Regions from separate parts of the Lederbergia graminis genome, predicted to be linked through region 2. Evidence: riboswitches for the same ligand, from Rfam matches in the RefSeq annotation. Region 2 holds a riboswitch; each other region holds the start of a gene.

Region 1 (10,028 bases), on a different contig from region 2:
GTCCCCAAGGCATTTGCGCGGGTGCTTTGATGGTTGTAGCACCTTTACCAATCAATCCTTTATATGTCTTCTCCACATCTTCAGGCGAATCACATGGAAAAGCAAGTTCGAATGATTGTCCTTTTTTTTCTTCAAGGAAAGAATAATGATTACCTGTAATTTCTGACATAATTTCTCTACTGCAAATTGCGAATCTAACTCCTTCACTTTCAAATTCAACATTGTTCGGAGATTCTCCTGATACAGTAAATCCAATAACATCACGGTAAAATTGAGTCATCCTTGTGATATCATTCGTTAAAATTGTAATTAAATTAATTTTTGCTTTCATAGACATTTCTCCTTATGGTAAGTAGTAAAAAAACAATACATCTTTTGTCTATTTCTACTAAGTATGAGATATCTCCTGTTAATATCAAAACTTTCACTCGTAAAATGGAGTCATATGTCCTTTTTTATAATTACTTGCAGATGGAAACTCTCGCTCCACTACGTTGTCTATGGAAGCGAGAGCTTATTACATTTAGACATACCACACTTAAAAAAAACTCACCAAAGATGGAACATAAATATACTTACACTAATACTCTACACTTCAACCCTCCCCTATCTTTTTCAGCAATAATAGTAAACTCCCAAGGTATATTTTCACCTTTCCAACCATGGTGCTCTTCAAACTTTTGTAATGTAAACCCTGCTGTAATGACACTATTTATAATTTCGCTTAAAGTATAGGATTTAATCAAAACATCTGGGAAATTATGATGTTCTTCTTCTGAGAAGAAATGTTTATATGCAACATCCCCGTTATGCAATTCATTATCAAAATAGTTAAATTGTACTCTATTAGCAGTTAGACATTTTCTAAGTGGATGAAAATCACTAAGAATCAATCTTCCACCGTTTTTTAGTAAGTTGTAAAGAATGTACAAGAATTTATTAATATCAGCAAAGTAATGAAGGATACCGCCTTCTAAATATAGAATATCAAACGCTTCTCCATACTTTTTTAAGTCGATATCGTATATATCTCCTACGATATAATCAATTGTTGTGTTAGCACATTTTGCTAGTTCAAGTGCATATTTTTTATTTTCTTCTGATATATCAAATACAGTGACATCTGCTCCAAGTAATGCTAATGGAACAGCTTTTCTTCCATTTGAACCACAAAGATTAGCAATCTTTTTATCCTTTATTTCAGTAAAATATTGTTGGTGTTTTTTTAAGAAAGCAAGAGGATTAGCTTTTATTTTTTCGGCTTTTTCTTGAGGTGTACCATCTCTTTTATGCCAAAATTCGTAAGCACGATATTCCCATGCTTTTTTGTTTTGGATACTTTGGAGATTCATAAATATTCACCCTTTCAATTGATAATAAAGCCAATTAATTAAAAAATGTATCTGCAATATCCTCCACATTATTAATTGTTGGGAGTTTTCCGTCTTCATCTCTAATAATCAAATAAGAACCAGTGTCTTGTTTTTTGGAGTTTTCTTTATGTCTAATGATTAACTCTATTCCATCTCCTTCATCTTTCTGTAATTGAAAATAGTAATTTAGTACACCTTCTTCTATATTTCTAGCTTTATTCTTATCATATGGGACATCTAAATCAATGTAGATAGTAAGCCATAAATCATTTTTTACATCTACTATTTCTTTGAAAAGTAGATTTATATCTTTGTTTACTCCATCTCGAAATCCTACATTTACATCGATTTTCTTTATATTATCAATATACTTATGTGCGTATCCCCATTTGTTTAAGACTTGCGTTCTCCATACTTCTTCCATATAAAAGTCAATAACATCGTTTTTGCGCTCCCAGGCATCAAATGTAATTCCATTGTCCGTTGTTAATGTAACACCATAACCCATATCCTTTGAATAATAACCCTCTTTTTTAGTAATCGTAATATCATATTTCTCTTCCATTTTTTCTTGTAAATTATTAGCTACTTCGTTTATTTTATCCTTTCGACTGTCTTGTGAATTTTTAAAACTAATTGCAACAATGATGATAATAACCATAAGCGAAATGATACTGATGATTAATACCCATTTCTTACTCATTACGCATCCTCCTTTTTTATAGATTACATCGCTTACATTAATAAGAAGATTCATTATAAAACACTAAAAAATAACCCACCCAAGTGGGTTATTTTAATTATTGTTGTATTTCTGTCGTTGAGTGAATAAGCCATTTATAATCATTATTGTTATTTTCATCTGCCCTTACAAGATGGTGAATAAATATTGTATGTGCCTCCAACTGATTAGTCCCGTCTGTACATGTAAGGAATTGCTCCAATTTTACATTTGCAGTATTCTCGTTAATTTCTAAAAATTCAATGTTTTGAAGCTCAACTTTTATATTATCATAATTTTGGAAGAAATCTGTAGTAATATCCACTGTTACTTGATAATTAGGTGTTTGAGGGTCAATCGTATTCATATACTCCTCTACACTTTCTATTTCCATTGCATCTGCATTTGCTTCTATTGTTCTAATGATTTCTTCTTCATCACTAACATCTTCTATATCAAGATTGGAATATAGTTCAATAATTTTATCCATATCGGGATGAGTGATATTTAATTCTTTAAAGTAATCAAAATCCTGTAATACGAAATCGGCAAATATTACTTGATCTGTTACTTGGTCATATTTATGTTGAGAGTAGAGCTGGAAAGCTTCCTCATAATTATTGGAGAATAAATATGCATGTGCTAGATTGACAATAAAAAGATTGGAAGTGGAATTAATATCAATGGCTTTTTGAGCAGATTCGACTGCTTCATTTGGCAATTCATTTAATATCTGGAGATAGGATAAATCCCCATATGAATCCCCTAATTCCTTAGGATTCTTTTGGAATATCGAATCTTTTGCTCGTAATTCCTCTAGCTGTACAACACTATTTTGGATATCTAATAAAGCATATGCATGATAACCTAGTGTTCGTTTCATTAGGGAAATGTTTCGATTTAGTACACCTATTGCATACTGTGCATCAAAATTCCCATCAAATTCATATAGAATATTGGCCATATCTCTTGCTTGTATATATAGACGTAAAGCACCTATATAATCCTTATCTTGATTTAGATTATACCCATTGTCCCAATATTCATATACGATATCTAGATGCTGTGATTTAACCGATTCTTCGTCGAATGGCAGTGCAATTCCCTTACTTACTTCAATATCAATAATTTCATTTTCATTTACGTTTTGCTCGGCCTGTAAGGATTGTTTTATGACGATTCCTTTATTTACGTACAAACTTTCAACATACGATATCATCCCTAAAATTAACCCTTTTTGCTCCAATAATGTAGTTGCTTCAGTTTCATTTAAATTAATAAGATTTGGAACCATTACTTCATTTATCACGATATCTTCTTCATCGTCAGGTTCATCATCATCTTTTTGAGGTTGTTGTTGCTTATCTTTTGGAGAATCATTTGTAGTAGTGGAATTGCTGTTATTTAAAATGAAATGATTCACAACAAATATGGCGCTGATACTTATAATGATTATTAATGAAGCACCTGCTCCAATCCCAATCCAAAGCCATTTTGCTGTTTTTTTCTTAGGTTGTGCTACTGCATCTTGCTTATATTCCACATTCATATTAGGAGTAATAACGAGAGATTTTTGATGAATTTGACTATCGTTGCGTTGTTTCTTCCATATCATGATTAGTATTATCCCTACCATCATAATCAGTAACGCAATACCTGCGATCACAATCACCCATATGAATGGAAAAGAATTTTCTTCTGAACTTGGATTTTTCGAGTTAGTTATACTTGAATCCACCTGCTCTTGATCATCTGCTGTCATATATTTTATTTTGAGAGAATCTAACATCGGAATTAGTTCATCCACTCGGACTGCACCATTAATTCCAGTTGCCGTCGTAACGGTAAACGTATTAATTCCTAACACATGACCATTATCATTGATTAGAGGACCACCTGAATTACCAGGATTAATGCTAACATCGATTTGAAAAATCCCTCTACCTTCTTGTGTTGTAATTTTACTAATTATCCCTTTTGTAATTGAAACATCATCTGGATCACCTGAAGGAGAATCATCAATAAGATCTGCATCCCCAGGAAAACCAAGTGCATATACTTCTTGACCAGGCTTAACACTTTCAACATTCCCAATTTCTAGTGGCTCTCTATTCGTTAATTCTTCGGTTAATTCGAGAATGGCTATGTCTTTTTCTTGATCATAGTCAATTACTTTTGCTTTCATTCGATTATTATCAGTAATCAAGATGTGAACATCTTCGAGATTTGGTTCAATTACGTGATAGTTTGTAACAATATGTTTTACAGGCTTATCTAAGCCAATTGCAAAGCCAGTACCTGTGTACATTCGACCAGTAACATCCATACATAAAATTCTTACAACACTGTTACGAAACTCATCAATTGATTTTGCTTCGGCGTTTTTCTGATTAGGAAGTAACAGGATGAAACTCATGAGTAATAACGTAATGAAAAAAAGAAAAAGGTACAGTCCTTTTACAGATCTCAATTTATCAATCATCCATCAATCCTCACTTTCATCACTAAGCAATTTTTAAAAAATTTATATGCTTAAAAAAGTCCTTAATCGTATATGTATGTCAATCGAGAAAGAAATTGCTTATCCATAAAGCTATTACATAAAATGAATTTTTAGGTTCCATATTATGTTAAATAACTTACTTGTAGGTAAAGTGAAATGGATAGATAATGTCGATATATTGAATTTTTTCAGTCTGAAAAATGAAACTTTAGGATCAACAAATAAAAATCCACCAGTCGTTACTTGGTGGATTTTTAGCATTTAACTATCAATTTTCCGCAATGATTTGGTTTAATGCTTTATCGATTGTGTCATACTGAAAGGAAAATCCATACTGTAATAATTTTTCTGGTATGACCCAGCGACTTTTTAAAATTAATTCTGTTTCTGTTCTAATTAAAATTGCCCCTAATTCAAGCATCCATTTTGCTGCAGGTAAACCGAACTTTCGATTAAATGCTACTCTTAGTTCTTTCATTAATGTTTCATTTGTGACTGGATTTGGGGTCGAACAATTAATTACTCCATTCATGTCTTCTCTATCTTTAATAAAGAGAAGAATATTATACAAATCCTCTACATGGATCCAGCTAAACATTTGCTCACCAGAGCCTTGTTTACCTCCAAGGCCAAATTTCACCAAATATTTGTATGGGGTCATGACACCTCCGCTTCCACCTAATACAATGGAAATTCTAAGAGCAACTTGACGAGTTTTTGGTAAAGTAAATGAAAAGAAAGTCTGCTCCCATTGTTTTGCAACATCTACTGAAAACCCACTGCCAATTTCTCCTTCCATTTCTGTCATTGCACGGTCCTCGGCATGTCTGTATATTGTTGCAGTACTTGAATTAATCCAAAGACCAGGTGGATTTTTACATTCAGATAGAGCATTTCCTAATATTTTAGTAGTTTTTATTCTTGAATTAAGAATTTCTGCTTTATTTTTATCATTATATCTGCAATTGACCGACTTTCCTGCTAGATTTATTAACATTTCAGCATTTTCTAATGCATCAACAATTTCATGTTTATTATCCCATGAAATATTTGGAGATTGTCTGGAGATAATTTTCACTTCATATCCTAAGGTTTTGAACTTATTTTCAAAATACTTACCTATAAAACCAGTACCTCCAGCAATCACGATTTTCTTCTTCATAGTTAACAACTCATTTCAAACTTATTTCTCTAATTTTGTAAAAAAATCTCTAAATATGGCATCTCTGTCTACATGATAGGCATAACGGATGAAATGCCTAGAAGCATCAACACTATATGTGCGCTGATCGGTCAAAACTGGACTATGGATAATTTGCGTTGGAATAAAATGATGATTGACTAGATATGCAATCGCCGCAAGATCCCAAATCACTTTGGAATACGCGTAGTGATTGTCATGGTATTCTTCAAAGCGCATTGTTAAGAAATCACCAATTTCTCCTTTTCCTTTTACGAATTGCTTCATTTCTGAAAGAGTTGTATGAAGATGTGAGGTAACACCCATACACGGAATTAATACTAACGGAACACCACAGTTTAATACGGTCTGGGCAGATACCACGTCTTGTTGTAAATTAAATTCACTTGTATTTGGCCAGTGTAAAGCATGACCACCTAACCATACCACTACAATTTTCTCGATAATTTTTGGTTCTATTAATATAGCAGACGCGATATTAGTGATTGCACCTATTGCAACGACATATAACAGTTCATCATCTGGTGTTTCCATTGCTCTTTTTACTAAATCATTAGCTGCTTCACTTTGTAAAGGTTCATTTACATTGTTTAAGAACGTATTTGATCCTTTATAAACAAAATTATCGTGAGACATATTAATTCTTTTTAAAATCCTTAAAATTTCTTCATAGCTTTTTTCCATTCCATCCAATGGACTTGTAGAACGATTATTAAGGAATGGAGCGGCATAGATTGCTTCTACTTGTAATTTTTCTTGAGAAAATAATGCATAAACAATTGCAAATTGATCATCAATCTCATTGAAGGTATCCGTATCCAGAATCATTCTAACCTTGGATGTTGGCGGAGTTAATTTTCTTAGTAACGTAACATCGTCCATCTTTTGAAACATATAGTCCTAGCCTCCATATTAAAGAGTCGTATACTAGATAGTTCTCCTAACAAGAGAAAAAATCCTTTAAAAGATTACTTCAATAAAATTGCAATTAGGGAAAGACTACAACCGATCGCAAAAAATATGATACCGAATTTAATACTTTTAGTTGAATCATCTACAAATTCATTGGAGATAACATTTCCGACATTTATATTTTTAAAGTTTCTCCAGAACTTAACATACTGAAATATGCTAATAGTCCAAAATATTATCGCCATTAGTACAAGAGTTAGGATTATCAACACTACCTCTCCCCTTTATTAACGGTTCACCTTTTTACGAATCAATGGAAGTAAAGGCTTCAATAATAACAAAAAAATCAACTCTTTTTTAGAGTTGATCATGTAGTGTTTTTTCTTCTGCCAATTAAATACATAATTAAACCAAATAAAAAACCTGCTATAAGCCATATCCAAACAGGTAAGGCTGTCTTTTCTGTTACCTTCACATTAGGATTAATTGCACCATTTTTCTCTATATATTCTTGGACATCTTTTTGTTTGATGGAAAATGTTTTACTATCCAATACTTCTATTCCGTTTATATTTACTTTGATTTCTAGGGTATACATACCATCTTCCATGACAGAATGGTTCCATGATATTGGAAAATTGATTTTTGATTTTGGAGCCATTTTAATGGATTGAAATTCTCCGCTAAATAATGTATTTTCTCTTTCATCACTCACAATATATGTCCCATTAATATCCTTTTGAATGTAATGGGCATTATTGATCATCTCCAAAAGAATTTCACCTTTATTTTCTGGCGAGAAGCTAGCACTTCCAAATGTGAAATCTGGCTTTGTCTCATTCGGGAGGGATAGTTGAATTGCAATCGCATGAACAGATTCAGTTTTTAAGATAAAATTAGCTGTTTCATTATTCTGTACCTTATCTTTTTTTGCATCTTCATTAATTGTTTTAAAACGTACCCCTCCTAAAATCGTAGCCGCATTCGTTTCAGGTACTTGAAGAGTGAGTGGTACGACTGTTTGAGAATAAGGTGGAATGATGACACTGTCTGTAACTGTAATATAATCCTTCAGTTGAATTGCATCTGAGAGTAAAGAGGTATGAGGTGAAGACATTTCCGCTTCATACATGATTCCACCTTTAGGATTCGTATACGCATTAGCCGCTTCAATATAAACTATTAACGTTTTATTTTGATTGTTTTTAATGCGTACGTTTAACGATTGGCTTGATTTTTCATCAACAATTAGATCAAAATATCCTTTCGTACTTTTAATCTGATTATCGGGATAAATCGGTTCCACAATGATTGGCGCTATATTCTCATCTGCATTGACTAGCAAAGAGGGGATAAGGAAAAATACTGTAACCAATGTTACGAACAAAGAATAAAAAAACTTCATTAACTAGACCTCCAATCTTTTCGTATTTTACCCAAGATGGAAAAATTTATAAAAAAAAGACCAAGTCTTTATGACTTAATCTCTAGAAATTATAGTTATTATGGGCCAGCATTAAAGTTAACTGTAATAGTGGAAGTATAAGTTCCAGCTTTTACATCTTTCGGGTTTAGGGTTAATACAAGCGCCTTTTCAGGGAATGAAATATCGAATTTACCCATTCCGCCATTTTGATTTGCTGATAAGATTTTATAACCACCAGTACCGTTGTCGATAGTACTTGAATCTGAAATTGTAAAAGTACTTATATCAGAAGATCCTGCTAGTGGAGTAACTTCCGCTTTCTTTAGAGTTAAGGAATTTAATGGAAGTGTTTTTGCTCCTTCTAATTCACCTGTAGTGAATTGAGTTGCTTCTACATAAATGTCCCAACCTTCACCACTTCCGCGTGCATCTGTTACGGTAAAGGTACCAAAATCTGCATCTGCTGTTTGGATAGTACCATCTAATGTAACAGCTGAAAAATTTCCAATAGTTGGCTCCGTTTTTTGTAATGTTCCACCTGTAATTGCTGTTGAACTAGCAAAGGATGAAGTTGCAAATGCACCTACGACAAACCCCATTGCGACTATCCGTAAAGCAAGTTCTTTAAATTTATTCATTAAAAATATCCCTCCAAAACAAATTTGTGTTTTTGCATCGGAAGAATTTCGAATTCCACAAAAAAAAGTCTGTTTCATTCTCCATTCTTCAGCAGCCCAGCCACCATAGCAAATCGCGTTAGGTCTGTTGGCTTTGCGTCATCGTTTTTCAAGCAACTTTGCCTTTATTAAGAATGAGATTAGAACAAAACTATGACTCTATTTATCTATGTCCTATTTTGTTGTTCTCTCTGAAACTAATAATATTAAAAACAACGAGAGTTGAATAGATATTGATTTTTACCAAAGTTGCTTATAATTTCCTGTGATATTTTGGACTCAGCTCACTCCAAACATCAAATTTATTACCATTTACATCATGAAAAACAAAATTTCTTCCAGCGTGTCCTCTGTCCTCTATATCTCCTACAATAACATCCTTCTTTATTAATTCTTTATGTATTTTTTCTAAAGCATCTATACCATTTACTTCGAATGTAAGCGAAAATTGTTCTTTTCCTTTATAATCAATAAAATTTGCAGTTTGTTTTTCATTCGCTTTCACAAGAAAAAAGCTTTGATCAGCAAGGTTAATTATTGCTTTATCATTGTCTTTATAACTTAATTCTGCATCTAATCTTGTAACATACCATTCAGTTGCAATATCTACATCTGTTACAGGAATATATGTTGTCCCTACTCTTATTAACTTTTGTCCCATCGAACTTTCCTCCAACCATTTTTTTCACCAAAAAAAAGTGATTACTAATATGCAGAAATCACTCTAATATTGGTTTTTCTATTAATTCAATTTTTTTCACCTTTGCAATACTTGGCTTTCCTTCTGTTATTTCACCGCCAATTGTCGCTTGAATTTTATCGCCTGCTTTGAATTTCTTCGTATTAATATCTTGTAACTCTAAAAAGTCATATAAATAAGCATCTAATGTACCATCTTGAATACCTTGTTGAATTTGCTTATATTCTAGTATGTTCAAATTTTCACCGATAACGAGTGAGTCTTCATTTACTTGGATAATATAACCTTGAACGATTAATTCAGAATGGTTATCATGCTTCTGTTTTGCTTGCTGGATGATATATTCAGCTATATTTGTTAATTCAATCGCAGCTCTACTGTGATCACAATTATTCCAATAGAATTCTCTTTCTCCCATTATAAATTTATAAGAATTAATATTATCTGCACTGCATGTAGTATAGAATTCACCTTCTGCTTCCAAGAGATTTTGAAAGATGAGCCTTTTCAATACT
Region 2 (10,028 bases):
GTAATTAAGCATTATTGATAAAACACTATCCAATATCACTTCACGATAGGAAGTTTCTTTTTTGACAGGAAATCATCAATAAAAACTTGATGTTCCGTAAAAATGTTACTTGGTAAATTATCTAGTGAAAAGAAGCTGTTTTGAAGTGATTCTTCATTACTCTCAACTAATTCACCTGTGTAACTTTTGCAGATAAAGGAGATTTGAACTAATGATACCTGGTCCCCATTAGGAAAGACTTTGTCATATTGTGGTCCTGAGTAAATTCCAAATAACTCTAATTCATTTAAAACAAGTCCGGTCTCTTCATAAACTTCGCTTCTAGCAGTATCCTGTACGTTTTCTCCTAATTCCATAAATCCACCTGGGAATCCCCACTGTCCATTGTCAGAGCGCTTTTGCATAAGCACCCGATTTTCTTTATCAAAGACAAATGCACCAGCAACGACCATTATTACTTTTTCGTTACCAACCATAGATCTTAAATGTTTTATATAGTCCATCTATTTCTCCTTTATCTTACTTAACTGAAGTAAGTCTTTTTCAGAAATGTTTTTTGTGAATATATCTAATTCTTTAGAAGGGAACCAGTCTATTTCTTCTCCTGAACTACCATATTTAATAGTGTGAGTGACGGAATTTGCAGGCATGTAGATATTGTGATGAACATAAGGTTTTACTGTTACAATTTCATTTTCGTGAAGAATATGTACTTTCAAATCTCCATTTTTGTCTATTTCTGCATAACCAATCCATCCAAATTGAACAAGATAGAGCTCGCTAACATATTTGTGGTAATGACTATTCTGCCATGCTCCTTGTTCTGAACCTACAGTTCGACAATATGAACTGCCATCGGAAGCAACTAATCTATATCGTTTTTCTCCATTCATCATTTGTTCAAAATTCACATCTATACCAGAGGAATGAGCCTCTTCCAAACTAATCTTTTGTGGACCAAAGGACATGGTATTATTTCCTCCAACAATTTCTATTATTTTATACACTTCGACATAATACATTTTTAGTCCTGCTACCAACTGTTATTATGATATTGAATTAATTAATAGAATTATGATGGGCATCCAATCTAAAACATAACTCATTAATAAAGGAGATTTATTATTTGGTATAATTGAATTTAACTATATTGTAAGAAGGAGATTTTCTTTTGAGGAAAACCAAAATTGATCCCTGGTCCGAAGAGTGGGAAAAATCTTACTGCCATGAAGAGGGTAAATTAAAAGAAGTTCTTAAGGATGAATTAGTTGATATTTTCCACATTGGAAGCACCTCAATACCAACAGTAGGTTACGCTAAGCCTATAATTGATATCTTAATCGTAGTAAGGAATATTGTGAACGTTGATTTATACAAAAGTAAAATGTTGATATTAGGTTATGAGTCAAAAGGCGAGAACGGTATTGCTGGAAGAAGATATTTTACAAAAGGTAAGGATAATAGAACACACCACGTACATATCTTTCAAATGGGAAGCGAGTTTATAAAAACTCATTTGAATTTTAAAGAATATCTGTTACAAAATCCTATAGAAGCTAAAAAGTATGGAGAATTAAAAATAAACTTAGCAAAACAGTATCCGGAAGTACATCATAAGTATCAAGAGGAAAAACAGCAATTTGTTAATAAACTAGTTGGAAAAGCAAATGAATGGGCCCGCCAACGAAATTCTCCTAAATTAGGTAACTAATGCTTCGATGAATAATATATGGAGGGTTAATGTGACAATTCAAGAATTATTTGCTGATTCACCTGAGGGAAGCAAAGTCCATAAAAAAGTAATATCACCATTAGGGGGAATATATGTCTAAAGCAGATTTGAAAAAGTATATAAAGAGAGTTATTTTTTTAGCAATTGGAGTTTATATTATTTACAGTATCTATATTCATTTAGAGTACAGACACTATATTAAACAGAGTATTGATAGGAATTATGACAGTTTGGATTTTATTTCAGTTAAAGGTAATAATCTAGCAAATAGGCTTGAAGAATTTATTCAATTGCCTGTAGAAAAAGAAGAATTTAGTGATGTAAAAAGTGAGTTCGACAAAAATTGGAGAATTGTAAACGGAGAAAGTAAAAACATTCATTCTTATTTATTTACTATAAGAACAAAATATATGGGTGACGCTGCATCTGATTGGGATTTACTACAATTTAGCTTACTTCGTGTAGATGAATTTATAAATGGTATGACTAATAAGTTTCTTGAAAATCATTCGTATTCTATAAGTGATGAAGAAAAAGAGAAAATGGAAGCTGTAATTGAAGTTTTTAGAATCATAAGTGAAGAAAAAGATAATGAATTTGTTAACATAGAAGATATCTTAAAGTCTATTAAGGAACCAATGCTAATTATTAACGAAAATTATTCAGATGTACTTGAACGACTAGGTAGATAAACGTAATACCAAGGGGGAAAATATGAATTTACCAAATAAGATAACGATAGCTAGGATATTATTTATTCCTGTATTCTTAATTTTTCTGTTAGCTCCAATTCCTTTAGGAGAGGTTCAAATAAAAGGAATAGATATTCCTAACGCACATTTTATTGCTGCAATTCTTTTTATTATTGCATCAACAACAGATGGATTAGATGGATACTATGCCAGAAAATATAATCTAATCACGGACTTAGGAAAGTTTTTGGATCCTTTAGCGGATAAGTTATTAGTAGCTGCTGCGTTGATAGCGTTAGTCCAATTGGAAATAGTACCATCTTGGATTGCTATTATTATATTATGTAGGGAGTTTGCTGTGACAGGACTTAGGCTTATTGCAGTAAAGGAAGGAATAGTCATTGCTGCTAGTAATTTTGCTAAATGGAAAACACGTATTCAAATAATTTCTATTTCAGCCCTCCTCTTGCACAATGTACCTTTTTCGTATATTGGCGTTCCATTTGATATTTTATCATTATGGCTAGCCATGTTTATTACGCTATTATCAGGTTGGGATTATTTCGTTAAAAATAAGCATATTATTCTTAGTAGTATGTAGAATACTAATTTATCAACGGTACATAAACTTAGGAATAACAAAAAAGAATGGCGTGCAAGCTGAAAACAGCTTTGACATGCCATTCTTTTTCCTATTTAAAATGAAAACCTCTTTAAAACGGAAGTGTTTATTATTCATGTTTGTCACTTACTTTCCTATGTTCCAGTCATTGCAATTTGGATATCTTCACCTAATCCGCGTGTAGTTTTCTGAAGGCGAGCGGATTCAATCCTGTATGACGTTTAAAGCAACTTGAGAAATAAGGGGTGTACTGAAATCCTACGTGTGCGCCTATGTCGGCTACCGACCATTCTGTCTTTATGAGGAGGAGTTTTGCTTGTTCTATTCGGTATTGCAGTAAGTATTCCATAGGAGTGCACTTGTAGATATCTTTCATGCAACGAACGATGTAATTAGGATGATAATTCAACGCTCGGGATAGCGTCTCATTGTTTAGGTTTTCTTGAAAGTGACTACGTAGATATGCCTCTGTTTGCTCCGCTAGGTTCAGGACAGATTTTGTGGATGGTGTAGTTGCTCCTTCCCCTACCACACATCGTATCAGTTCCATGAAATGTTGCTGTGTTTTCCAATAACTGATCGACCCACTTTGATTGGAATACTCAAGTAGTTGAAGCAGGAGTCGCTCTATTCTAGGGAAATTCGATAGTATTGTATATTGTGGCAATTTCAATTTGTAAGGATTGCTCCAAGCATGCCGAATTGGAAGTGAATAATCTTCTTCGTTAGATTCACGATAGGTACCGGAATAGTCGAAATGGATCCAGTAAAAGGCGGTCTCCATTTGACATGGTCCCGTACTGTAATGGTATCGGTCAGGCAGTAGGAGTAATGACTGTCCGGGTCCAACTTCCCAATGTTTGTCGTCTTCTCCAATATACAAGCAGCCATCTGTTACAATAAGCAAATCAAATATGCCAATATTTCTGCGATTCGGATGTTGATTACCAGCCTCATATGTTGTCTGACCAATGGTTACATAATAAGGAAGTGGTGGTAACTCAAAGATAATATTACTCATCAGAATCAGTCCTCCTACTTGTGTGAAATATTGTAAAAAAGAGTTTAGTTTATTCATATAAATCACTATGTATAAATGATAATCTGTATTTTAAGAAAGTTCAAATTGTATATATTATTGTAGTCCAACTATATGAGCGGGAAATTTAACACTATTGGGGGATTTGCTATGAGAGAACTGAGAGGTAAGAACGTTACTCTTTATGATGGTGAGCTAAGACGTAGGGAAGCAGCAAACAGAGCGTACTTGATGAAACTGACGAATGATAATCTGCTATTTAATTTTAAATTAGAGGCTGGGAGATTTTCAGGAAGGAGTATACCTCCAGGAGCCCATGGGGGATGGGAAACGCCTGTATGTCAGATGCGTGGTCATTTTTTGGGTCACTGGCTATCTGCGGCTGCCATTCATTATGATCAGACAGGTGATCCGGAACTAAAAGTGAAAGCGGATTTGATTGTGGATGAGTTGGCAGAATGTCAAAAAGATAATGGGGGGAAATGGGTAGGTTCTATCCCGGAGAAATATCTCCATTGGATAGCTAGTGGAAAGGATATTTGGGCACCTCAGTATAATCTACATAAAACTTTTATGGGCTTAGTGGATATGTACCTCTTTGCTGGAAATAAAAAAGCGCTAGAAGTTGCTGATAGTTTTGCAGATTGGTTTGTACAATGGAGCAGTACATTTTCAAAAGAAAAATTTGATGATATTCTGGATGCAGAAACAGGAGGGATGCTCGAAATTTGGGCGGAACTACTAGAAATCACAGGGGATGCTAAATATCGTACTTTATTAGAAAGATATTATCGTAGTCGCCTCTTTGAACCACTACTAGAAGGAAAAGATCCTCTTACTAATATGCATGCTAACACTACTATTCCGGAAGTACTTGGCTGTGCAAGAGCCTATGAAATTACTGGGGAAGAAAGGTGGCTTGATATTGTCAAAGCATATTGGAAGTGTGCTGTTACAGAAAGAGGCTATCTTGCAACTGGAGGTCAGACCGCTGGCGAAGTTTGGATGCCAAAAATGAAGATGAAAGCAAGATTGGGAGACAAGAATCAGGAACACTGTACAGTATATAACATGATCCGCTTGGCAGATTTTCTGTTCAGATATACAAATGATCCTAATTATGCACAATATATAGAGTACAACTTATATAACGGCATCATGGCACAGGCTTATTATAGAGAATATGGATTAACTGGTAATAAGCATAACTACCCGTACACAGGATTGCTGACATATTTCCTTCCAATGAAAGCAGGTTTGCGTAAAGATTGGAGCACGGAGACGGAAAGCTTTTTCTGTTGCCATGGTACGATGGTTCAAGCAAATGCAGCCTTGAACCGTAATATTTATTACCAGGACAATAACGATATATATGTGTGCCAATATTTTAGTTCTGAGTTGAACACGTCCATTAATGAAGAAGATATTCGACTAATCATGAATCAAGACAATATGTCGGGGAGTAGTTTGACATCATCCGATATTGTAGGCTCCCAGGCTCTGAATGATATTACTGCTTCATATGAAAATATCCCAACATACCGAAAGTATGATTTTACAATAAAGACTCCTAAAAGCATGAAGTTCGCCATTCATTATCGGATTCCGGAATGGATTACTTCGGAAGCGAAGATTTATGTAAACAATGAACTACAAGGAAAAACAAATGAGTGTAATGTTTTTTATAAGATGGAAAGGCAATGGTCTGATGGTGATAAGGTTAGCATCATCTTACCGGTTGGAATCCAATTTATACCTCTACCAGATGATGAGAATATGGGTGCATTCCGTTATGGACCGGAAGTGTTGGCAGGTATTTGTCAGGAAGAAAGAATCTTGTTTGCTGATATCAATGAGATCACTTCAGAGCTGACATTGGAAAACGAACGTGAGTGGGGAAGTTGGAGATATTTCTTTAAGACAGAAAACCAAGACCCAGCCATTCAATTTAGAAGAATACGAGATATTGGATATGAGCCATATCAAATATACTTTAAAGTGAAATCGAAAGTGTATGTGGAAAACTAGAAAGAATAGATGTTAAGGTCGGTATATATTTTTTGACTTGATGTTTCCTAGAGAAAAGTTATGTCTCTAGGAAACATCTTTTTGCATTGAATAAAGATTTGCATTAAAAAAAATAGCCTAGTGACCTCTGTCTATATTACTACTTTTATATCTATACGCAGTAGTCTACTTCTCTATAAATATTCACATATTTCCCAAATAACCATGTCGAAATTTGTTGAAATTGCACTAATTTTGTCATACTATAAATAGAATTAATGTAGAAAACTTAATTTAATAGGCTATAAGATAATGGCAAACTTATTGAAAGGTAAGGACGCAAAGCCACGAACCTAAGGCGAATTTGCTATGGTAGTCGGGTTGCCGAAATAGCGGAGATAGAAGACTCCCTTTTTTCGGTGCGGTCTTTTTTTTTACTTCGAGATTGTTATCTTTTTCACACTTTATGTTTCTGTATCATATATGGCCAAGTTAAAGAAGAATTAGGATAAAACGCCTAATTCTATGTTTTTTGTTAGGCTCTGTTAAAGTGCATTGTTGTTAACAACTTAGCTGAGGCCGTGCCCGCGGAAAGCGAGTGTACAGGAGCAAAAATCAACAACAGAGTTTAACAGAGCATTTTGTTAAGGAGTAGAAAATTAGGAAAATGGACTTTGTTTTTATTCAATATGAAATAAAAAAGGAATTGTAAAGTTATACATACATAAGTAAGAGAAAAGCTTGCGAATATGGCCATGTTAAAGTTTCTACAGAAAAAAACATTAAAAATATGGGAATAATGAGGGTAGAAAAATGATGAGTAGAATTACAAATTTTAAAAGTATTAGAATGAAGATCTTATCTGGATTTTCCATTGTTATTTTGTTAGTTGTCATTTTAGGAGTGTACAACTTTTTTGTTACGAAAGAATCTAATAAAAATATTGAGAGTATGCTTAACAACGAAGTTCAATTATTAATAGCAAATGACAAATTAGTATCAACGATTGCGAATAGAATTGGAACTGCACGAGGCTACGTATTATTTGGTGGTGACTTTAAGGATCGATTTAATGAGTATACAGAGCAAGGGATACAAGCAGAAAAGATAATTAGAGAGATAGAGGTTACCGAGGAATTCGATACACTAATGAATCGTACGGTAGAATGGCGTAAAAGCATAGCTAGTGAAGTATTCAATGAATATGATAAGGGAAATAAAGACCTAGCTCTTAAAAATCTGGAAAAGCTTACGCCGGAAGCTCGTGAATTAATGATTGGATATGAAAAATTAGCTTCTGAGAGTGAACAAAAGTTAACTGAATTAGGAAATGACACTATCTTAAATGGTAATAGATCATTAAATGTAACATCTGTCATTACAGCTCTAATTATTGGTTTAAGTATTATTGTAGGAATTGTCACATCGCACTTTATTTCGAAGCCAATAAAAATGGTAGTAGAACGGATGAAACAAATAGCAAACGGAGATTTGAGACATGAACCGTTAAAAACAAAATCAATTGATGAGATAGGTCAACTAGTTCATTCTGTTAATTCAACAAATGAAAGTCTACTTACTATTGTAAAAGATATGATAAATGTTTCCGGTAGTGTAAAGAACAGAGGCGAGCAACTAACACAATACTCTGATGAATTATTAGCAGGTAGCCAGCAAATTGCAACAACAATGGAAGAGTTATCAGCAGGAGCGGAAGAACAAGCACATTCTTCGGCAACTCTAAATGAAAATATGGGGAACTTCTCTCAACAAATTATGGACGTTGCTTTAAAAGGTGAGTCAGTTAAGGAACAATCTGATACGATGCTTCAATTAACAGAAAATGGTAGTCATTACATGGAGGAATCTGTTCAAAAAATGGCTACGATAAATGGAAAAATGAAACAATCTCTATTAATGGTCAAAGGATTAGACAATAAGACGGATAACATTTCAAACCTAGTAAATGTCATCAAGGATATCGCGGCACAAACCAACTTACTTGCACTAAATGCTGCAATTGAGGCGGCACGAGCAGGAGAACAAGGAAGAGGATTTGCAGTGGTGGCTACTGAGGTTCAAAAACTTGCTGAACAAGTAAGTGAATCAGTTACAGATATTACATCGATTGTAACGGATATTCAGGACGAGTCAAAGCAAGTAGTTGAATCACTAGATGAGGGCTACAAACTGGTGGATGAAGGTACGAACCAGATTAAAACAACAGGAGATACATTTACAAATCTAAAAGAAGCAATTGAAACTGTCGGAGTACAAATTCGTTCCATGTCATCTTCACTTTATGATGTTTTAGACAACACAAAAACGATTAACTCTGCAATCGAAAATATCGCATCTGTTTCGGAAGAAAGTGCTGCCGGTGTGGAACAAGTTTCTGCGACCACCCAACAGGCAAGTACGTCAATGGAAGAGGTTTCCGAGAGTGCAAAATCACTAGAAGAAAATGCGAATACGCTCGACGCATTAATTCAACGATTCAAAGTGAACTAAAATAACCGATATTCTTAAAAATTTATAAACTACCTCCTATTGACAAGGGGGTAGTTTTCCTTATGTTGTTTATTCAATTGATAAGCTAAACTTATATTAAGAGACAATGTACAACTAAGGAGAGGTGGCAGCATGAAAGGTCGAACACATTTGACAATCGGGCTAGGAATAGGAGCGGTGGCATGCATTAACCAGCCACTTGAAGCGTTGCCTGTCATATTAGTGGCATCAGGTGTGGCATCCCTTGCTCCGGATTTAGACGGAAGAAATATATTAAATAATCGAGTAACGAAAACAGCTAAAATGATTAAAAAGGGCGGAGTATTTGTCGGTGGGATTTTAATGATCCTCTCACTCCTAACCTTTTTCATAGATTTTAACTTCTTGTCATTTCTAGATGAAAAATGGTTTAATCAGCAAAACAAACTGCTGCTTTTTGGGTGGGGAGTCGTTATTATAGGTCTTTCCCTCAAGAGCCAAGAAACGTTGAAAAATATATTAATGACGATCTTAAGCTTATTCCTACTCTACTATGCAGTTTCGAATGAATCATGGTGGATGGTTATGTTTGCCTTATACATAGGAGTAGCGGGATGGTTTGCCCATAGAGGACCTACGCATACTATTTGGGCGACGATGTATTGGGGGTATATGTCTTATCTGTTGGAAGTTCAAACAACTGTTGATGGCTTGGCTCTTATATCCATGTTTGCTTATCTATCTCATATAATAGGAGATATGTTCACGCCAAAAGGGATTAAATTACTCTCTCCACTTTCCAATAAAGTTTTTCGAGTTAGTAGGTAATCGGTGTTTACTTACCATTCGTATTGGTTATAGAATACAAAGCCATAAACTGAGGTGGGTAAACATATGAGTAGCAAAGATAATAAATTACCGAAAGACGAAGAGTCTATGGAACCTGGTAAATTAGAAGAAGGTCAAGAGTTTGTAGATGACATTCCTTTAGAAGATTTGAAATTAGAGATGGAAGATGAAAAGAAAAAACATAAGACAAAGGATGATTCGCAAAGCGAGCGAAAGTTTAAGAAGAAGCGAGGATAATTAGTAGAGTTCCTAAGTAATGAATGCATTTTAATATAGTACCTATAGATAGGATTCTTGGAAAAGAATGTTTCATCTATAGGTACTATTTGTGTGTTATATTAAAAAATAATAATGATATGTTTTTTAAAAGGGAAGTGTAAAGTAAAATGAATTTTTCTAATAAAACAGTAATCATAACAGGGGCTGGAAGTGGAATTGGAAGAGGAATTGCTTTTCATTATGCGGAAAAAGGGGCCAATGTTGTTATAGCAGATATAGACGAAAAGGCAGGTGCTAAAACAGTTTCTGCGATAAAAGAACAGGGAAAAGAAGCACTTTTCGTACAAACAGATGTAAGGCTGGAAATAGATATTGTTA
Region 3 (10,028 bases), on a different contig from region 2:
CCTCGTTAAATGAATAGCCTTCATAATAATGAAATCTTCCTTGCATCGCTATAACTTCTTTTCCCATTAATGTTCCCATTACTAGTTGACCTGCATGTCCCTCTACAGTTGACAACGGGAAATGAGGGATTGTTTCATAAGGAATTTTAACAGGTTGCTCTATTTTATCTGCAAGTACTCCTAAGCCAGACCCGAGTATTAGGGCAACTTTAGGAGAACCTGAATATTGTTTGCGTATATATGTTGCAGCTTCATTTATTCTATCTAACATTATGCATTCCCCTTTATACCAAATCTGTTAAAAAGCTTGTTCCGGCACCTTGCCAAGATACGTTAAAATTATGTGCAATTGTAGCACCAACATCCGCAAATGTTTGACGTAACGGTAATTCATTACCATTATCAAATTTTTTCGAATAAATTAGTAACGGTACAAATTCTCGTGTATGATCTGTGCCGTGATGTGTTGGATCATTTCCGTGATCTGCTGTAATGATAAGTAAATCATCATCATGTAGACTCTGCATTATCTCTGGAACTCTAGCATCAAATTCCTGCAATGCTTCTCCATATCCAATTGGATCACGTCTATGGCCATATAAGGCATCAAAATCCACCAAATTCACAAAGCTAAGACCAGTAAAATTAGAGTTCATGACCTCCAATAACTTGTCCACCCCATCCATATTTGAAACTGTTCGAATCGCTTTTGTTACCCCTTCACCATCATAAATATCGTTAATCTTTCCAATCGCAATTACCTCTAATCCTGCATCTTGTAACTCATTCATAACAGTTCTACTAGATGGTTTTAAAGCGTAATCATGACGGTTGGAAGTACGTTTAAAGTTACCTGGCTCACCAATAAAAGGGCGCGCAATAATTCTTCCTACTTTATATTCTTCCGCTAATGTTAACTCACGTGCCTTTTCACAAATCCGATATAATTCATCAATTGGAACTTCTTTCTCATGGGCAGCAATTTGTAGTACGGAATCAGCAGAAGTATATACAATCAATGCACCAGATTCCAAATGCTCTTCCCCAAGTTGTTCAATTATCTCCGTTCCACTTGCAGGTATATTACCAATAATGCTTCTGCCAGAGAATTGTTCAATTTCTTTCAATAATGAATTAGGAAAACCATCTGGGAATACTTTAAATGGTTCTGTTGTAATTAAACCCATTATTTCCCAATGACCCGTCATCGTATCTTTTCCGTTCGATGCTTCTTGCATCTTTGTATAATACGCTATTGGTGTTTCTACTGTTTCTATCCCTTTAATTTTTTTTATGTTGGAAAGCCCAAATTTTTCGAGATTCGGCATTTTGAGCCCATTCATTTTTTCTGCAATATGTCCAAGCGTATCGGCGCCTTCATCATTAAATTGCTTTGCATCTGGAGCTTCGCCAATACCGACAGAATCCAATACAATTAAATGGACTCTGTTAAACTGCTTTTGTTCCATCAACTGCTCCTCCTTCATTAAGATACCATTATCATACCCTGTTAACGAAGAGTTAACAGGGTAATTTGTCAGTTCTTTTATTAGGCGCGTGGATGATATTGGGCATACACATCTTTCAACCTTGTTTTTGACACGTGAGTGTATATTTGAGTAGTTGATATATCAGCATGTCCAAGCATTTCTTGGACGGAGCGTAAGTCCGCTCCATTTTCAAGTAAGTGGGTAGCAAAGGAATGTCTTAACGTATGTGGAGTAAGATCTTTTTCAATATTTGCTTCTGCGGCTAGCTTTTTAATTATTTTCCAGAACCCTTGTCTTGTGAGACGATTACCGTGATGGTTTAAAAATAATGCTTCTGTTTTATGTTTTGCGGAGCGTAATTTTGAACGTGAGGAATGTAAATAATTCTCAATTGCTTTTGCGGCAATATTTCCAATTGGAACGATTCTTTCTTTGTTTCCCTTCCCAATACAACGTACAAAACCCATCGTTAAATGTACATGCTCCAAATCAAGATTAATTAGTTCACTTACCCGTATTCCTGTAGCATAAAGAAGCTCTAGCATTGCTTTATCTCGTATCCCAAACGGAGTAGTTTCATCTGGTGTATTCAGTAACAATTCTACTTCCTTGAAATTCAGAACCTTCGGCAATGTTCTTTCCATATGAGGTGTCTCTATATGCACGGATGGGTCTTGATCAACAGCCTTTTCTCTTAACAAAAATTGATGAAATGCTCTGATAGAGGCTATGTGTCGAGCTACTGTTTTAGCCGACTTCCCTTCTTGTTTAAGAAAAGCTAAAAAATGAACAATGTGAATACGACTAACATCATTCAATGTTTGGATTTCTTCCACTTGCTGTAAATATTGTAAATAGCGTTTTAAGTCTCTTTCATAAGAAATAATCGTATTATGAGCTAACCCCTTTTCCACCATCATAAAATGAATGAAATCTTGCAATCGATCTTGCATCTATACCCTACTCTCCATTCTGATAAAAAAGCAAGAGCCGAGAAAACCAATCATTCCCTTCGTTCTCAATTGGTTGAAAAGCTTTCACTGCTTTACCCTCTGGCTCATCATAACGCTTATAATTTTGGTATTCTTGATTTATCCACATAATACCATAATAGAAGAGGATCGTGCATCCAATAAACAATATTAGAATTCGAAAGGTCTTAAAAAAAGTCTTAAATATGTTTTTCATTATAATCATCCCTTTTGAAGGCATTGTTTTATGTATGTTAAAGATAAATTCTTCCTTTACCATCATATGTCCAGCTTGTCTTTTATTATTCATGCGGAACGATATTTTTTATAAAAACATATAAAAAACCTTTTCTATCGAGGTAAACATTGAAATTTAGTGGTAGACAATTTATATATGAGGACAATTATTTAGATAAAAATGAAAAACTGTCTTCATAAAGATGAGTAAAGTAACAGCATCCCTATGATTCCATAGGGTGTTCGCCATACCTCATCGAACTCTATGGCTACTAAAAAACAAAATCTTTATATCAAAAAAGACCGTAGGCAACTCGATTTCATCGAGACTGTCTACGGTCTAGTAATGTTAATTGATCATTCATTTTCTGATTTATCTTCAGTCTTATCATGGCAGCGCCAGCAAATTCCGTGAAAGGTTAAACGATGGTCTTTAACTTTAAAATTCCAGTCGCGTTCCACAATCTTCTCTACATCTTCAAGTAAGTCTTCTTGGATTTCATCAACTGCACCACACTCTATACATACTAAATGATGATGAAAATGTGCTGCGCCTTCTTTCCGTAAATCGTATCTTGATACTCCATCACCAAAATTAATTTTGTCAACTACTTTTAATTCTGTTAATAGTTCTAATGTTCGATATACTGTAGCAAGACCTATTTCAGGTGCTTTATCTTTTACAAGCATAAAGACATCTTCTGCACTCAAATGGTCTTCTTCGTGTTCTAATAGAACTCGGACCGTGGCTTCACGCTGAGGAGTAAGTTTGTAACTTCCGGAATGTAATTGTTTTTTTATTCTATCAATTCGACTTTCCATTCTATATGTATCCTCCCTTGCCACTATCCCCTTCATTATATCAGATTGACTATTATTTTCAAACTAAAATAATTATTAAATAGAACTTAATAAGGGAGACTTGGCATGACAGGAAAATCGATATTTAAAACCCTGCAATAATTGCTTTCATTAGAGCTGGTGTTAGATACGCTTCAATACTTGCAGCAATTGTTATCACTAATATTGTAGCAATATAAGCAAGAACATATCTTGAAAATACTGGTACTAGTTGAAATGAAAATGTTTGTCTAATAAAAATTTTTCTAATTAATTTTATCGATAGAGATACCGAACAAGCTGCAACGAAAATGAACGCAGGAATAATAAATAAATTTTGAGGCAATAAAGAACCAAAAGCAAGTAATAAGCCCTGCCATCCCATTTGATTAACAAAAAACCCTACAGAAAAACCAACAACAATCCCCTTAATAAATAATAAGACAAAGATAAGTGGAAGTCCGATGATGGATACCCCTAATATCCAGATTAAACCAGCAAATTTCAAATTGTGTAGAAAACTTAATTTTAGCAAATCTTGCGATGAGACCATTGCCCCTTCTTCCACTTGTCCAAAAAATTGATTTAAATAATAAAATAGATCTTCTTTTTGATGATCCGATAAACTATTAACCATGATAGCCCCAAAAATAATCCCCATTAAGAATAACACCATAAGGAATAAATATATGGATGAATGTTCTTGTAAATGCCTAGTTATAAGATTAGAAGAGAGTCGTTTGCGCATCTATTATTTCCTCCTGTCCTCCAGTTAATATAATTTATGAAGGACAGAACTTATATATGACTCCAGAATCTATTATTTCCTATACTATTTTTTTACACTTCCGTATTTCCCTCCACCACCAGCTGTTAACTCTAGTGTACCGCTCCTAGCAGCAATAATTAACTCTACTAAATTTTGTTTTACTACTTTTTGTAAATCAGCCGCCTCGACTCGATGAAGTATATTCATCTCTGTCCCAAAATGATAGAGAAGGTTTTCCATCGCCTTCGGTCCAAGTCCTGGGATGAATTCCAATGGAACCTGATGAATGTATGGTGGTCTTTCCGGCAAGTTCTTTGCATCTGCTAATTGTGCTATTCGTTCAGAAACACCTTTAGTGAATTTAGTAGAACCACAATTCAGGCATGTTTCTGCTTCTTGTGGGGCAAAGCATGTAGCACATGTTGTGCGGTAATATTTGCCTAAAAATGGATTCAATCCATAATTCGCGATTACTCTATTTCCACTTTCCTGGCGCAATGCTTTTAATAAAGCTTGAAAAGTTGGTGCCTCTAGTTCGAGAATTTGATACTCTCTAGCAATTTTCGCTAATGAATGTGCGTCTGAATTTGAGACAAAGATAAAATGATGCAATTCCGCTATTTGATCTGCCATTTCGGTATTAGAACTTAATCCAAGTTCTATTCCATCTATTAAATCCGGATTCAAAACTTCTGTTAGTGATTTGTTAACCCCTTTTCCATATAAACTTTTAAAAGGAGTAAATACATGTGCAGGGATAAAGATACCACCAAGTTCTTTCACTTTTTCTTGTAAAACAAGTGCACTTTCGTACATCCTCTGAGTACTTAATTGCAGATTTTTCACTCGCAATTGAAGCCAATATGAAAACTCCTTTAATACAGACAGAGTTGGAAAATATGCCAATACATGAATCGGTCCTTGACAATTATCATCATACACTTCTATTTCAGAGCCTGGGATTAAAGTTACTTCATCCTCGTAACGAAAACCTCCTCCTTCCTGCTCTACAAGTTGTCCAGAGTCTAGCAATTGCTCTATTTCTGCAATCACCTCTGGGGAATGACAATCTATTACCCCTACAATATCCAATCCTTTCGGAAACTTTGCTGCTTGTAAAATATTTGTTAAGGTTAACGTCTTACTAGCAGTAATTTTAACTGGTTTATTTGTAAATGTACGCCCGATATGTATATGTAAATCCGTAAAATATTGTTTCATTTTGATATCATCGCCAATTTCATTTGTAAGTATTGGACAGCATAAGCAGTTTTCGCATCATAAATCCACTTTGTTTCCACTGCCTTTAACGCGTCATCTAATGATAATTCATGAAGTTCCACAAATTCATCTTCATCTCCGGCTAATGGGTTTTCCACTTTTTCTAAGTTTGTTGCAATATAAAGATGGAGTAGCTCATTAGCAAAACCAGGAGAAGTATAGAAGGAAATAAGATGCTCTATATTCCCAGCACGATAACCTGTTTCTTCTTCTAATTCTCGTTCAGCTGTTAACTTGGGCTCTTCTCCAACCTCGAGCTTTCCTGCAGGAATCTCCAGTAAGGACCGTTCAAGTGGTTTTCTATACTGTTCTACCATTATTATCTTATTTTCAGCGGTTAACGCAATGATAGCAACCGCACCTGGATGTTTTACAATCTCTCGTTTCGCCTCTTTACCATCTGGGAGTAATACGTCATCCACTTGCAATTGAATTATTTTCCCTGAAAAAATCGCTTCTGACTTAATTGTTTTTTCTTCAAATTTCTTCACTGTTTTCCCCCCTAATTTTACCTTTCCATATCATAGCATAGTGTTACCAGAACTTTAATTTTGTTTTCATCTAATTATATCAGTTAATATAGAAAGTAAACGAATGTGAAGGTGGGAGGAATTATGGAGAAAAGAAGACTTGGCAATTCCGATTTATTTGTATCAAAAATTGGACTTGGTTGTATGTCACTAGGTACTAATAAAGAAAAAGCTACTTATATAGTCGAAGCTGCACTGGACGAGGGAATTAATTATTTTGACACAGCTGACTTATATGATTATGGAATAAACGAAGAAATAATCGGCAGCATCTTACGTCCTCACCGTGAGGAAGTCATTATTGCAACGAAAGTTGGTAATAGATGGACGGAGAAAAAAGATGGATGGCACTGGGATCCATCAAAGTCATATATTAAAAATGCTGTAAAAGAAAGCCTCCGCCGGCTAAATACAGATTATATAGACTTGTATCAACTCCATGGTGGTACCATTGATGATCCTATTGACGAAACAATTGAAGCTTTTGAAGAATTAAAGGCAGAAGGACTTATTCGGTACTACGGAATATCCTCTATACGCCCTAATGTCATACGTAGCTTCGCAGAAAAGTCAAATATTGTTAGTAACATGATGCAATATAGTCTGCTTGATCGACGTCCTGAAGAACTTATGCCTTTCTTAAAGAAACATAATATTAGTATTGTAACGCGTGGTTCTGTTGCAAAAGGTTTGCTTAGTGAAAAAATGATTGAAAGTTTAGAAGCAGAACACTATGATTGGGAAAGTTATTTAGATTATTCAGCTTTAGAAGTAAAGGAAATCATTAATAGTTTAAAAGCAAAGCTCTTAGATACAAATACTCGTACTCTTAATGAAATCGCATTACAATTTAATTTAGCTCATGACCAAGTCGCATCTGTCGTTACAGGAGCTAGTTCAGTAGAACAAATTCGCGACAATGCTCGTGCAGTTAACGCGCTTCCGCTATCAAAAGAAGAGCTTGCATATATTGAAATGATTACAAAGAAAAGCATCTATACCAATCATAGATAACTTTATAAATTTTGTTCAACAAAACGATCGTAATAACTGTTTTTCTTAACAATTTTCACCCTTATTTTTATAGACATCACGCATAAATTTTTTCCGTTTTATTTAAACCGTCTATTTTCGACACGATTCGATATATGTAGCGTAATAATACACCCTATAAAAAACCCTTCGACATCGACATTTTTCTTGAGATTGTTACTTTTGGAGTAGCTATAATATAGGTATAAAGTGATATGTTTCAAAGATAAAGGCAAGTCTGATCGAAAGGCAGATACGCAAAGCCACAGGCCTACGGTAGGAACTACGGCGGCTGGGTTACCTAAAACATACCTAAACTATTGATGTCGGAGGGGTAACATTGGGTAAAACACTAAAAGATATTCACCTAGATGAGGAATGGGTGGAATTAATTGTATCTGCTATAGAGTCAGGAATAAGTGTAGAAAATATTCGCCAATTTTTTAGAGAGCGCTCTCATGTTGTTCCATCAACATCTACTGGAAAATTGAAATGATTTTTTGTTCTAAATATGAAACATGCCTTCGTTATATGTTATAATATACCCGAAGGATGGTGACGATACATGATTGGTGAACGCATACGTGAATATCGAAATATCAACAAAATGTCTTTATCAGAATTAGCCGAAAAAGCTGGTGTTGCAAAATCTTATTTAAGTTCGATCGAGCGCAATATCCAATCGAACCCTTCTATACAATTTCTTGAAAAAGTCGCTGCCGTTTTAAACATCTCTGTTCAAACATTACTGCATGGAGAAACAGATGGAAACCAAGATGCAAATCTTGATAGTGACTGGGAAGATCTTGTCCGTGAAGCAATGTCTTCCGGTATATCCAAACAGGAATTTCGTGAATTTCTTGAATTCAATAAATGGAAAATGAGAAATAAATAATAAATCAAATAGTAGCCTTCTATACTTTCTATTAAGGATGGTGTTCACGATTATTATGCGGAAGCGACTATTTCAACTTGTCTCCGTTGTTTTGATTTTGACTGGAATCATCTTAGTAGCTACTGCACTGAAAGACATTTATCTTGTAGAAAAGAAAACGAATCTTTCATTGGCACAAGCAAAAGAATTAGTTCATCATGAGTCAGGTCTCAAAAAGGAGATACCTAAGAATGAAACAGAAGTATTGGATATTTCCTTTGAAAAAGGCGAAGTAATTGGCATATTAAATATCCCTAAGTTGGATGCGGAACTTCCTATCATCGAAGGTACAGATGAAGAAGAACTAGAAAAAGGTGTTGGACATTATTCCAATACTGTGTTCCCAGGTCAACCAGATCAAATACTATTATCTGGCCATCGTGATACTGTTTTCCGTAAATTAGGTGATTTAGAAAATGGTGATATTTTTCATGTAGAAATGCCTTATGGGGATTTTTATTATGAAATTATTGGTTCTCAAATCGTAGATGCTGATGATACAACTGTTATTCGCTCTACTGCTCCTGACGAAATCCTAACTGTATCAACTTGTTATCCGTTTTATTTTATTGGCGATGCTCCTGATCGCTATGTATTAACAGCAAAGAGAATTGAATCGCCTGAATCTATTTAAAAAGGCTTGGTTTCCACATGTGGAACCAAGCCTTTATATTATTTAAAATCTTTCCAGTTCAGTGATGTTTCGTTTAATAATTCCTCGAAAGATTTATTTTTTTCACGTTGTTTTCTTTCCTTTTGTAAACGTGCCTTTTCAGCCGCTTTTTTCGCTTCTTCTTGCTCGAGCAATTGTTTTTGAGTTTGTTTGAGTTTCTCTAACGTCTCTATATTTAGACCATCTTTTAAAGTGAGCGCATCTGAATCTTTTTTCTGCTTATTATGCTGTGGTTGTTTTTGTTTTCTTTTTGCCAATTTCATCCACCCCTTTTTCCTCTACTTCCTATCGTCTTACATTTTTTATTGTAAATCAATCTTTTCAACGTATGTTTTTATAGTTTTTTGTTTATCGCTTTCTATACTTTAAATAGCACAGTTAATTACTTATAATAGATATATAGGTGAAACTTTTCTTACCATCAGTCCGTAAATAATGTAAGGATAGTTTGGGATAGGAGTCGATGCATGTTGAGGTCTATTTATTCATTTTTTCTCGGTATGTTTACTGCCGGCGAAACATTTATTATTTGGTTAATTTTATTACTTGGTTTTGATTTGAATTTTCTTAATTCCTCTCTCCTTGCAATTGCAATCGGTGGAATTACTTTTTTCACAATTAAAACTGTGATAAATTATAAATTTTTGAAAAAGAATAAATTAACAAGAAAAGAATATGCCTATATTCAAAGAAATTTACAAGACGCAAAGAAAAAAATCAGTCGACTACAAAAAGCGTTCTTCTCTGTTAGAACAATGGGTGCGTTTAAGCAGCTATATGAATTGACAAAACTTTCGAAACGCATGTTTGGAATTATTAATAAAGATCCTCGTCGTTTTTATCGTGCAGAACGTTTTTTCTTCTATCATCTTGATTCTGTAGTAGAATTATCTGAACGTTATGCAATGCTTGCTGCACAACCTGTTAAAAATGAAAAAATGTATATTTCCTTAAAAGAAACGCAAAGCACCCTAGAGGATTTAAGCGAATCGATAAAAAAAGATATATACCATGTTTTATCTGCTGATATTGATGACTTAAACTTTGAATTAGATGTTGCTAAACATTCACTAAAAAAACTGGACTACAAGCCGCTTGATGATGAAAGGAGCACGAAAGAATGAGTGAAAATAATCAAACGAATTCCGTTTTAAAAACAGATAGCCTAGATGACTTACTTGCAAATCCATTTGGAGATGATGAGCTCGTACCACAGCCTGCCCCTAAGGTGGAGGCCAAACCTGCACGCTTAGTTGATACATTACCTGAGG

What was found. Region 2 has a riboswitch for cyclic di-GMP ahead of ACFPM4_RS04685 (methyl-accepting chemotaxis protein). Riboswitches for the same ligand answer to the same signal wherever they lie in the genome.
Positions count from the first base shown of each region.
Region 1: another riboswitch for cyclic di-GMP. It lies ahead of ACFPM4_RS02170 (WxL domain-containing protein); the one in region 2 lies ahead of ACFPM4_RS04685 (methyl-accepting chemotaxis protein).
Region 3: another riboswitch for cyclic di-GMP. It lies ahead of ACFPM4_RS00480 (anti-repressor SinI family protein); the one in region 2 lies ahead of ACFPM4_RS04685 (methyl-accepting chemotaxis protein).

Region 1 is NZ_JBHSMC010000001.1:415,298-425,325, reverse strand. Features, by position in the region: gene ACFPM4_RS02210 (VOC family protein) at 1-331, opposite strand, end outside; gene ACFPM4_RS02205 (class I SAM-dependent methyltransferase) at 576-1,352, opposite strand; gene ACFPM4_RS02200 (hypothetical protein) at 1,387-2,076, opposite strand; gene ACFPM4_RS02195 (trypsin-like peptidase domain-containing protein) at 2,174-4,576, opposite strand; gene ACFPM4_RS02190 (TIGR01777 family oxidoreductase) at 4,866-5,759, opposite strand; gene ACFPM4_RS02185 (nucleoside hydrolase) at 5,781-6,692, opposite strand; gene ACFPM4_RS02180 (hypothetical protein) at 6,767-6,955, opposite strand; gene ACFPM4_RS02175 (DUF916 domain-containing protein) at 7,078-8,115, opposite strand; gene ACFPM4_RS02170 (WxL domain-containing protein) at 8,214-8,774, opposite strand; cyclic di-GMP riboswitch class I at 8,862-8,947, opposite strand; gene ACFPM4_RS02165 (VOC family protein) at 9,067-9,474, opposite strand; gene ACFPM4_RS02160 (DUF3221 domain-containing protein) at 9,533-10,028, opposite strand, start outside.
Region 2 is NZ_JBHSMC010000003.1:25,776-35,803, forward strand. Features, by position in the region: gene ACFPM4_RS04650 (NUDIX hydrolase) at 36-503, opposite strand; gene ACFPM4_RS04655 (hypothetical protein) at 504-1,022, opposite strand; gene ACFPM4_RS04660 (GrpB family protein) at 1,172-1,711, shown strand; gene ACFPM4_RS04665 (hypothetical protein) at 1,963-2,424, shown strand; gene pgsA (CDP-diacylglycerol--glycerol-3-phosphate 3-phosphatidyltransferase) at 2,447-3,025, shown strand; gene ACFPM4_RS04675 (helix-turn-helix transcriptional regulator) at 3,216-4,067, opposite strand; gene ACFPM4_RS04680 (beta-L-arabinofuranosidase domain-containing protein) at 4,236-6,113, shown strand; cyclic di-GMP riboswitch class I at 6,397-6,481, shown strand; gene ACFPM4_RS04685 (methyl-accepting chemotaxis protein) at 6,906-8,603, shown strand; gene ACFPM4_RS04690 (metal-dependent hydrolase) at 8,736-9,410, shown strand; gene ACFPM4_RS04695 (hypothetical protein) at 9,477-9,668, shown strand; gene ACFPM4_RS04700 (glucose 1-dehydrogenase) at 9,818-10,028, shown strand, end outside.
Region 3 is NZ_JBHSMC010000001.1:82,231-92,258, reverse strand. Features, by position in the region: gene ACFPM4_RS00525 (purine-nucleoside phosphorylase) at 1-271, opposite strand, end outside; gene deoB (phosphopentomutase) at 285-1,469, opposite strand; gene xerD (site-specific tyrosine recombinase XerD) at 1,550-2,443, opposite strand; gene ACFPM4_RS00510 (YqzK family protein) at 2,451-2,771, opposite strand; gene fur (ferric iron uptake transcriptional regulator) at 3,056-3,520, opposite strand; gene spoIIM (stage II sporulation protein M) at 3,645-4,286, opposite strand; gene ACFPM4_RS00495 (endonuclease Q family protein) at 4,371-5,528, opposite strand; gene ACFPM4_RS00490 (NUDIX hydrolase) at 5,525-6,079, opposite strand; gene ACFPM4_RS00485 (aldo/keto reductase) at 6,203-7,132, shown strand; cyclic di-GMP riboswitch class I at 7,372-7,455, shown strand; gene ACFPM4_RS00480 (anti-repressor SinI family protein) at 7,491-7,646, shown strand; gene ACFPM4_RS00475 (helix-turn-helix domain-containing protein) at 7,716-8,045, shown strand; gene ACFPM4_RS00470 (class D sortase) at 8,101-8,718, shown strand; gene ACFPM4_RS00465 (YqkE family protein) at 8,757-9,014, opposite strand; gene ACFPM4_RS00460 (5-bromo-4-chloroindolyl phosphate hydrolysis family protein) at 9,228-9,881, shown strand; gene ACFPM4_RS00455 (toxic anion resistance protein) at 9,878-10,028, shown strand, end outside.